2 linked regions of the Rhodopseudomonas palustris genome follow. The protein of the gene in region 1 interacts with the protein of each later gene in a pairwise test. Links are inferred from orthologs where the notes say so. Each region holds a gene or a part of one and is shown on either strand. Other genes may lie near its edges.

Evidence for each region.
Region 2: the proteins of FLL57_RS15205 (region 1) and FLL57_RS07955 interact in binary tests that used the Escherichia coli proteins (3 or more experiments, as listed by UniProt). The link is inferred for Rhodopseudomonas palustris from one-to-one orthologs.

Annotation. Positions count from the first base shown.
Region 1 is NZ_CP041387.1:3,319,121-3,324,185, reverse strand. The notes cover bases 1,267-4,153. They hold FLL57_RS15205 (2Fe-2S iron-sulfur cluster-binding protein), read left to right. Parts: upstream 1,267-2,493; coding sequence 2,494-2,814; downstream 2,815-4,153. Other genes in these bases: FLL57_RS15195 (NAD(P)/FAD-dependent oxidoreductase), read left to right, coding at 3,561-4,153; FLL57_RS15200 (acyl-CoA thioesterase), read right to left, coding at 2,945-3,400; FLL57_RS15210 (Hpt domain-containing protein), read left to right, coding at 2,038-2,397; FLL57_RS15215 (negative regulator of septation ring formation), read right to left, coding at 1,267-1,596. In the rest of the region: more of FLL57_RS15215, read right to left, coding at 1-1,266; more of FLL57_RS15195, read left to right, coding at 4,154-4,589; FLL57_RS15190 (chloride channel protein), read left to right, coding at 4,767-5,065. UniProt on the Escherichia coli protein: Ferredoxin are iron-sulfur proteins that transfer electrons in a wide variety of metabolic reactions. Although the function of this ferredoxin is unknown it is probable that it has a role as a cellular electron transfer protein.
Region 2 is NZ_CP041387.1:1,755,684-1,759,582, forward strand. Bases 1,089-3,899 are described here. They hold FLL57_RS07955 (HesB/IscA family protein), read left to right. Parts: upstream 1,089-2,213; coding sequence 2,214-2,585; downstream 2,586-3,899. Other genes in these bases: FLL57_RS07940 (cysteine desulfurase), read left to right, coding at 1,089-1,295; FLL57_RS07945 (SUF system Fe-S cluster assembly protein), read left to right, coding at 1,292-1,660; FLL57_RS07950 (VOC family protein), read left to right, coding at 1,668-2,084; goxA (CTQ-dependent glycine oxidase GoxA), read left to right, coding at 2,740-3,899. Outside these bases: Fe-S cluster assembly protein SufD, read left to right, coding at 1-51; more of FLL57_RS07940, read left to right, coding at 48-1,088. UniProt on the Escherichia coli protein: Is able to transfer iron-sulfur clusters to apo-ferredoxin. Multiple cycles of [2Fe2S] cluster formation and transfer are observed, suggesting that IscA acts catalytically.

The DNA of each region.
Region 1 (5,065 bases):
GCCGCCGAACGTCTTCACGGTGCGGTCGAATTCGGAGATGTGACGGGTGATCAGCGCGCCGAGCGTGCCGCTGTCGCGCGCGAACTTCTCGGCGAGCTCGGTGCCCTGCTGCTTCACCAGATCGTCGAACGCGCTGATCTGGATGCTGAGCGTGTCGTGGGTGGCTTCGGTCTGGCTGACCACCTTGGAGACCAGGGTGTTGACGGTGACGTCGAGCGCTTCGCTCGCCTTGTCGCCGCTGGTCAGGATCTGGTCGGCGAGGCGATGGCCGGCGTCGTCGATCTTGCTGACCAGATCGGTGCTGCGCAGCTCGAGTTCGAGCAGCAGCGAGTCGCCGGAGTTCTTCAGAGAATCCTGCACCTGCTCGGTGCGCTCCGAGATGCCGTCGATGATGGTTGACGAACGCTGCTCGAAGTCGGTGGTGATGCGGTCGAGCCGCTCGTTCATCATGTCGTGGACGCGATCGGCGAGTTCGACGAACTCGGCGTGGACGTGGCCGGTCTTGAAGTTGAGGCTGGTGGTCAGCCGCTCGCTGGCGTCGAGCACCGCGCGGGTGGTCTCGGCACTGGCCTCCTCGAGGCGGTCGAGCAGTTCGCCGCCGCGCTCGCCGAGCGCCAGAATCATGTTGTCACCGGCGTGGCCGAGCGCGCTGGTGATGTGGGCGCCGCGCTCTTCCAGCGCGCTGGTGATGCTCTTGGCGACTTCGTCGACGCGGCTGGCGATCGCGTCCGAAATCAGCGCGATGTCGTGGCGCAGGTCGATCTGCACGCCGGAAATCGCGCTGCGGACCTGCTCGGCCTGGCCGACCAGATTGTCGCGCTGATGCGCGATGTCCTGCAGCAGCGCGCGAATGCGCACTTCGTTGTCCGAATAGGCGCGCTCCAGCGCCGACACTTCGTTGGCGACCAGGGCTTCGAGTTCGCTGGCACGCGCGATCGCGCGCTCGACGCCGTCGCCCATCGCGGCGACCTCGCGGCGGATCGCCTGACCGACGGTCACCACCGAGTCGCTGGCGGCGATTTCGGGTTCGGAAAACCGGATCGCGACCTGCGCCATCGACTGGGCGATCATCCGCAGTTCCTGGCCGCGCCAGGCGAGGCTGGCGAGGAAATAGAACAGCATCACCGGGGCGAAAAACAGCGCGAGCAGGCCGGCCAGCGCCAGCACGCCGCCGCTGCCCTGGCCGATCACGGCCTGCAGCGACGGCAGGAAGCTGATGGTCAGCACGATGCCGCCGAACACCCAGACGCCGGCGAAAATCGACGCGATCGTGTAGACGTTGCGGGTGGTGCGGCCCTTTTGCAGCGACTGCAGCAATTGGCCGATGGTTTCGCGGTCGTCGTTGGCGGGGCGGCTGGCGAAATTGCGTTCGGCGGCCGGCTCGAAGCTCGGCGCCGGCGGCGCGATCCGAGGCTCGGCGGCCAGCTCGGGCAGATCGGAGAAGCTGGGCTCGGTGTCCGAAACTGGCACACTTTCCTTGGGCCGGTCGCCCTGATCGTCACCGGCCGGCGGCGCATCGGGGATATTCAGGGCTTCCTGAATCGCCGACAGCGCGACTTCGGTCGGATCTTTGATCTTCTTGGGATTGTTCGCCATCTTGATTTACGCCCTTGTTACGCATCCGGGGACGTCGGTTCAGTGGAGACCGCAGACAGGCCCCTCGGTGCTCCCCCAGCACGGCGAAGTTGAACCCCATTCCCACCGCGCTTTTGTCCGCCACTTCCTGAAACATCCTATTGGCTGGATGCCGCGAATGAAATGGTTCGGATTAAGACTTTCTTAATCATCGTTAACGGCATCGGGGGCTAAGCCCTTCGGAGAACGGAAAAATCCTACCTGGCCGAACGGTAACGGTGGCATTTTAGCGACATCAGAGCGGCAAATTCGCGACGTTGTCCCAAAACGGTGCACCTGCACCGGCAAGAATGCGTTAACCAGACTCGTGGTTCGCTTCCCGGCCTGGATTGCCCAGATGTGGAAAACCGCAATTCTGTCCCGAGGTGAGACGTGCCACTACAGGTCGAACGGATCGAATGGATGCCATCGCCGCCGCTGGTTCCGGATTTCGAGCCGATCGACGACGCGCATCTCCAAAAGATGACGCTCGGCGACGCCGCGCTCGAGCGTGAAGTGCTGTTGCTGTTCACCGCCCAGGCCGCCAGCCTGATGGCGCTGCTGGCGTCGTGGCCGGCCGATGCCGCGGCACTCGCCCACACGTTGAAAGGCTCGGCCCGCTCGATCGGCGCGTTCGCAGTGGCGGACGCCGCCGCCGGTGTCGAAGATGCACTGCGCCGCGGCGAGGACGCCGCGGAACCGCTCGCCGTGCTGGAAGCTGCGGTCGACCACGCCCGCGCCGCGATCGACGACCGCGTCAAGCCGTCCCGCCCCGGCTTTTGAAAGGCGCGACGGCTGGCGGAACGCCGGCCGAGACGCTATAGGACTGGCGCGTCAGTCCATAATTCATAAAACGAGCAAAGCGTCCGACGAGCAATCATGGCCAAGATTCACTTCGTTGATCACACCGGTGAAACCCGCACTGTCGAAGTCGAGGAAGGCGCGACGGTGATGGAAGCGGCGATCCGCAACGCCATTCCCGGCGTCGAGGCAGAATGCGGCGGCGCCTGCGCCTGCGCGACCTGCCACGTCTATGTCGACGAAGCCTGGCGCGAGAAGGTCGGCGGCCCGTCCCCGATGGAAGAGGACATGCTCGATTTCGGCTACGATGTCCGCCCGAATTCTCGGCTGTCGTGCCAGATCAAGGTTTCGAACGAGCTCGACGGGCTGATCGTCACCACGCCCGAACGCCAGGCCTGAATTCAGCTATCTGCTATAAGAGAGCCGTCGCGCGGACTGCTGCGCGGCGGCTCTCTTATTGATCGGCGTCTTCGTTGTGAGCACGCCGAAGCGCGGTCCCGATCCGATTCGAGGTAGGACCGCTCGAGTATCAGTCGTGTTCGATGCCGCGGCGCCACCACGGCGCCAGATTGGCGATGATCTGTTCGGTCAGCGGCGCCGGCTTGCGGCTGGTCTCGTCGACCAGCACGGTGACGGCGCGCGCCGAGGCGACGCAGACGCCTTCTGAGAACACCACCTGATCGAAATGCGTCGAGGTGCGCCCCAGTTTGACCAGGCCGAGCCCGAGCTCGATCTTGCCCGGCCAGTGCAGTTCGCTGCGGAAGTGAATGTCGAGCCGGACCAGCACCCAGGATAGTCCGGGCGGGATCAGTCCGTGGTTCGGATCCTTCATCAGCGTGACCCGGCCGGTCTCGAAATAACTGGCGTAAACCGCGTTGTTGACGTGGTTGTTCGGATCGAGGTCGGCGAAGCGGACGTTGTCCGCGAGGCGGAACGGGAAGTCGGCGAGCTGCGGCAGCGCGTGGTCACGAGATCGTGCGGTCAAGGGCCATTCTCCGGGCTTTTTAGAACCATTGAACGCAAATCTTGCGCTAGAACAAGATACCAATAGTCTTTTATGGCTTTTCTCCCCCGCCGGGCTTGGTTAGACAGGCCGCGACCGGACCGCCCGCGTCCGAACATCTTCAACCGACAAAGAAACCAAGATGACCGAAACGATCAAAACCGACGTGCTGATTGTTGGCGCGGGTCCGTGCGGACTATTCGCCGTGTTCGAGCTGGGCCTGCTGGACGTCAAGACTCACCTCGTCGACATCCTCGACAAGGTCGGCGGTCAGTGCGCCGAGCTGTATCCGGAGAAGCCGATCTACGACATTCCCGGCATACCGATGATCACCGGCCACGGACTCACCGAAGCGCTGATGGAGCAGATCAAGCCGTTCAACCCGACCTTCCATCTCAGCGAGATGGTGGAGAACGTCGAGAAGATCGGCGACCCCGGGTTCCGCGTCACCACCAACGCCGGCACCGTGTTCGAATGCACCGTGCTGGTGGTGGCGGCCGGCGGCGGCTCGTTCCTGCCGAAGCGTCCGCCGGTGCCCGGTGTCGAAGCCTACGAGGGCAAGTCGGTGCACTACGCAGTGCGCAAGATGGAAGACTTCCGCGGCAAGGACATCCTGATCGTCGGCGGCGGCGATAGCGCGCTCGACTGGACGCTGAACCTCAACCCGATCGCCAAGAGCATGACGCTGGTGCACCGCCGCGACGAATTCCGCGGCGCGCCGCATTCGGTCGAGCAGATGCGCCAGCTCGTCGCCAGCGGCAAGCTAGATCTCAAGATCGGCCAGATCACCGAGCTGCAGGGCGACAACGGCCAGCTCTCGGGCGCGACCGTGAAGCTCAACGACAACTCGGTGTCGCAGATCACGTGCGACGCGATGCTGCCGTTCTTCGGTCTCACCATGAAGCTCGGCCCGGTGGCGAACTGGGGCCTCGAGCTCGAGAACAACCTGATCCCGGTCGACACCGGCACGTTCGAAACCAACGTCCCCGGCATCTTCGCGATCGGCGACATCAACACCTATCCGGGCAAGCTGAAGCTGATCCTGTCGGGCTTCCACGAGGGTGCGCTGATGGCGCAGAAGGCCGTCAAGTACGTCTACCCGGACAAGCGTGTCGTGTTCCAGTACACGACCTCGTCGACCAATCTGCAGAAGAAGCTCGGCGTGAACTGAGAACGCCGGCTTGTTCGATTTTCGAAAGAGCGCGTCCGTTCAGGCGCGCTCTTTTGTATTTGGGGCGTGCCCGCGCAGGTCACGTCAAAGTGACGCCGGTTCGCGCTGGACTCGCTCGAGCGATGCGCGTCAAGAAAGACGTCTCATTCAAGCCTGCCTGAGCTGCTGATCACGGCGATGAAGTTTGCTCTGTCCCACCGCCACAAGCGCATCCTGATCATCGCGTCGACGCGGTCGCGGCGGCGGGCGATCTTTCTGCTCGGCGGCGTCGTGGTGGGCGCTGCGGCGGCGGCGCTGGCGCAGCTCGCCGACTGGGCGCAACTGCTGTTCGCTGGCCTGCTCGGCCACTCGCGCTACCTGCCGCTGCTGGTGACGCCGCTCGGCTTTCTGCTGTCGGTGTACCTCACCAATCGCTTCTTCCAGAACGCGCAGGGCAGCGGCATTCCGCAGGCGATCGCCGCGCGCCGCCTCACCGA
Region 2 (3,899 bases), 1.6 Mb from region 1 along the record:
CGTGAGCTGGTGACCGCCGCTGCGGTGCGCTGGTTGGAGGCTAGGCGATGAGTACGCATCCGGCGGTCAGCAACGGCAGCTACGACGTCGACCTCGTCCGCGAGGACTTTCCGGCGCTGTCGCTGGAGGTCTACGGCAAGAAGCTGGTGTATCTCGACAACGCCGCCTCGGCGCAGAAGCCGCGTCAAGTGCTGACGCGGATGACGCAGGCGTATGAGAGCGAATACGCCAACGTGCATCGCGGCCTGCACTATCTCGCGAACGCCGCCACCGAGGCCTATGAGGGCGGGCGCACGCGCGTGCAGCATCTGCTCAACGCCAAGCGGCCCGAAGAAATCATCTTCACCCGCAACGCCACCGAGGCGATCAACCTGGTGGCGTCGTCGTGGGGCGCGCCGAACATCGGCGAGGGCGACGAGATCGTGCTCTCGATCATGGAGCACCATTCCAACATCGTGCCGTGGCACTTCCTGCGCGAGCGCCAGGGCGCGGTGATCAAGTGGGCGCCGGTCGATGATGAAGGCAACTTCCTGCTCGACGAGTTCGAGAAGCTGCTGGCCGCCAAGACCAAGCTGGTTGCGATCACCCAGATGTCGAACGCGCTCGGCACGGTCGTTCCGGTCAAGGACGTCGTTAGGATCGCCCATGCCCGCGGCATTCCGGTGCTGGTCGACGGCAGCCAGGCGGCGGTGCATCTCGCGATCGATGTCCAGGACATCGACTGCGACTTCTATGTGATGACCGGCCACAAGATCTACGGCCCGACCGGGATCGGCGCGCTGTATGGCAAGTACGATGTGCTCGCCAAGATGCGGCCCTTCAACGGCGGCGGCGAGATGATCCGCGAGGTTGCGCAGGATTGGGTGACCTACGGCGATCCGCCGCATCGATTCGAGGCCGGCACGCCGGCGATCGTCGAGGCGGTCGGACTCGGCGCGGCGATCGATTACGTCAATTCGATCGGCAAGGAGCGGATCGCCGCGCATGAACACGATCTTTTGACCTATGCCGAGGATCGGCTCCGCGAGATCAACGCACTGCGGATCATCGGCAGCGCCAAGGGCAAAGGCCCGGTGATTTCCTTCGAAATGAAGGGCGCGCACCCGCACGACGTCGCCACGGTGATCGACCGGCAGGGCATCGCGGTCCGGGCCGGCACCCATTGCGTGATGCCGTTGCTGGAGCGGTTCCAAGTCACTGCAACGTGCCGTGCGTCGTTCGGCATGTATAATACCCGTGAGGAAGTGGACCAACTCGTCAGTGCGCTGATCAAGGCGCGGGATCTGTTCGCATGACCGATACGATCGAAGCCAAAGCCAACATGCAGACCGTTTCGGCGCTGCCGCCGGAGGAGACCGAGCGGCTCGGCACTGAGATCGTGGCCGCGCTGAAGACTGTGTTCGACCCGGAAATCCCCGCCGACATTTACGAACTCGGACTAATCTACAAAGTCGAGATCAAGGACGACCGCACCGTCGACCTCGACATGACGCTGACGACGCCGAACTGTCCGGCGGCCGCCGAGCTGCCGACCATGGTCGAGAACGCGGTGGCCTCGGTGCCCGGTGTCGGCGTGGTCAACGTCAACATTGTCTGGGAGCCGCCGTGGACGCCGGAGCGGATGAGCGACGAAGCCCGGCTCGTGCTGAATATGTGGTGAGGACGGATTGGGTCTGCGTCTGAACGGAGTGATCGAAACGGCGCTGTATGTCGACGACCTCGATCGCGCCCGAAGCTTCTACCAGGACGTCCTGCTGCTGAGTCCGATGACGAGCGATCAGCGGTTTTGTGCTTTCGACGTGGGCAGCCGCAACGTGCTGCTGCTGTTCAAGCGGGGCAGCACGCTGGAGACGGTCCATCTGCCGGGTGGCACGATCCCGCCGCATGATGGCAGCGGACCTGTCCACATCGGACTGTCGGTCGATCGCGACCGGCTCGGCGAATGGGAAGCGCGCCTGACGGAGCATGGCGTGGAGATCGAAGGACGCACGGAGTGGCCGCGCGGCGGGTCGAGTATCTATTTCCGTGATCCGGATCGCCATCTGTTGGAACTTGTGACGCCGGGTGTCTGGCCGATTCATTAGGCCCGATCCTACCGCGAGGTGGTAGCACCTTTCGAAGTGGCGGTTGCGTAACTATCTGAAGGTCCGGCTGGTCGCCGGTGAAGCGGCGAACGTCTCCGGGCAGGCCCGGCAACAGGAGTGGGAAACACCATGGCTACGGCACGTCCTCGGCCTCAAGTGATGCGCCTCACCGACGCGGCGGCCGGTCGCGTCAAGGAACTGATGGGCCGCGCCGACAGCGAGATTCTCGGCCTGCGCGTCGGGATCAAGAATGGCGGCTGCGCCGGGCAGTCCTACACGGTCGAGTACGCTCACGATATCAAGCCGAACGACGAAGTCATCGAAGACAAGGGCGTGAAGATCCTGGTCGATCCGAAGGCGGTGTTGTTCCTGCTTGGTACCGAGATGGACTACAAGGCCGACAGGATGCAGGCGCAGTTCGTGTTCAACAACCCGAACCAGATCTCAGCGTGCGGCTGCGGCGAGTCCGTGGAGCTGAAGCCGGCCTCGATCGACGGCTGAGTTCCATCGGATCTGATTCAAACTTTACATTCCGTCAGAAGTGCAGAGCGCGCGGTACGCTACCGCGCGGTATTTGCGTCTGCGAATTAAGTGCGCTTTAAGGGGCGGCAAGTGAATACCTCTCCAAGGGTGAAACGATCAGGGGAGGATCACCATGAAGCGCCGCGATTTTCTGCTTGGAGCTGCAGCCGTCGGTCTCGGTGGACCGCTGCTGGCGAAGGCGGCAATCTCTTCCCTGCACGCCGAACCGGCGGCGCGGAAAGGGGCGAAGATCGCCAAGGTCGCGATCTTTCCGGCGATCGGCTTCTCCCGCGTCGGCAATGCCGAGGACTGGTTTCTGGCACCGGAGGTGCCGGGCCTGCTCGACGAGCCCGAAGGCGGCTTCAAGGACAAGCAGGGACGGATCAAGAAACAGGTGCAGCGCTTCCGCCTGTTCGGCTACGACGACCAGGGCCGGGTGGTGCGCGAACTCGATGCCGCCGACGGCGTGACCTGGAGCGTGCACGTCGCCAATACCAAGGCGGCCTGGTACGGCTTCATCAACGCGATGGATCGCGGCGACAGCGCGCCTGGCGTCCCCGGCGCGCAGCGCAACGCCTTCATCGCCGCCGACAAGCGCGAAGCGATGCTGTGCATCGACGCCGGCAAGCTGGAGATCGCCGGCGCCTCGACCAACCCCAAGGGCGGTGACGACAAGTATCGGATGAAGGGCCGGTTCTGGCAGACGCTCGACGTCTCGCTCGGCCATCTGCGCACCGACGACAAGGGACGCCTGCTGGTATTTGCTGCGGACGGCGTGTCGCGCACCGCGCTGCCGCAGAATCCGGTGCGCGATTTCACCAACAATGACGGCTGGCACGACGATTGGGCCGACGGCTGGGTCAAGGCGACCGTCACCGTCGACGGCCAAAAGCTCGATTGCGATCCAGCCTGGGTGGTGTGCTGCGGGCCGAAATTTGCGCCGCAGCTCGAGCCTATCGTGACCCTGTACGACGCCGCGCACGAAGCGATGGTCGCGCTCGGTCAGATCAAGCCGCCGGCCGACAAAGTGTCGTTCCGCCGCGACGTGCTGCCGATCCTGCGCCGTGCCGGCACGATGCAGTGGGTTGCCGCAGCCTCGTTCCTCGGCGCGGCGTGGAACGACATCGGCGATCTGTCGGACCCGGCGACGATCGAGATGTTGGCAAAGCCGGGCGCGGAGGCGAGGGCCGAGCGCAAGAAGGTGTTCGATGCCTTCCGTAGGCCCGACGGCACCGACCAGCGCAATCACGCCATTCCGATCATGCTCGGCGACGGCGTCAATTATCAGGACAG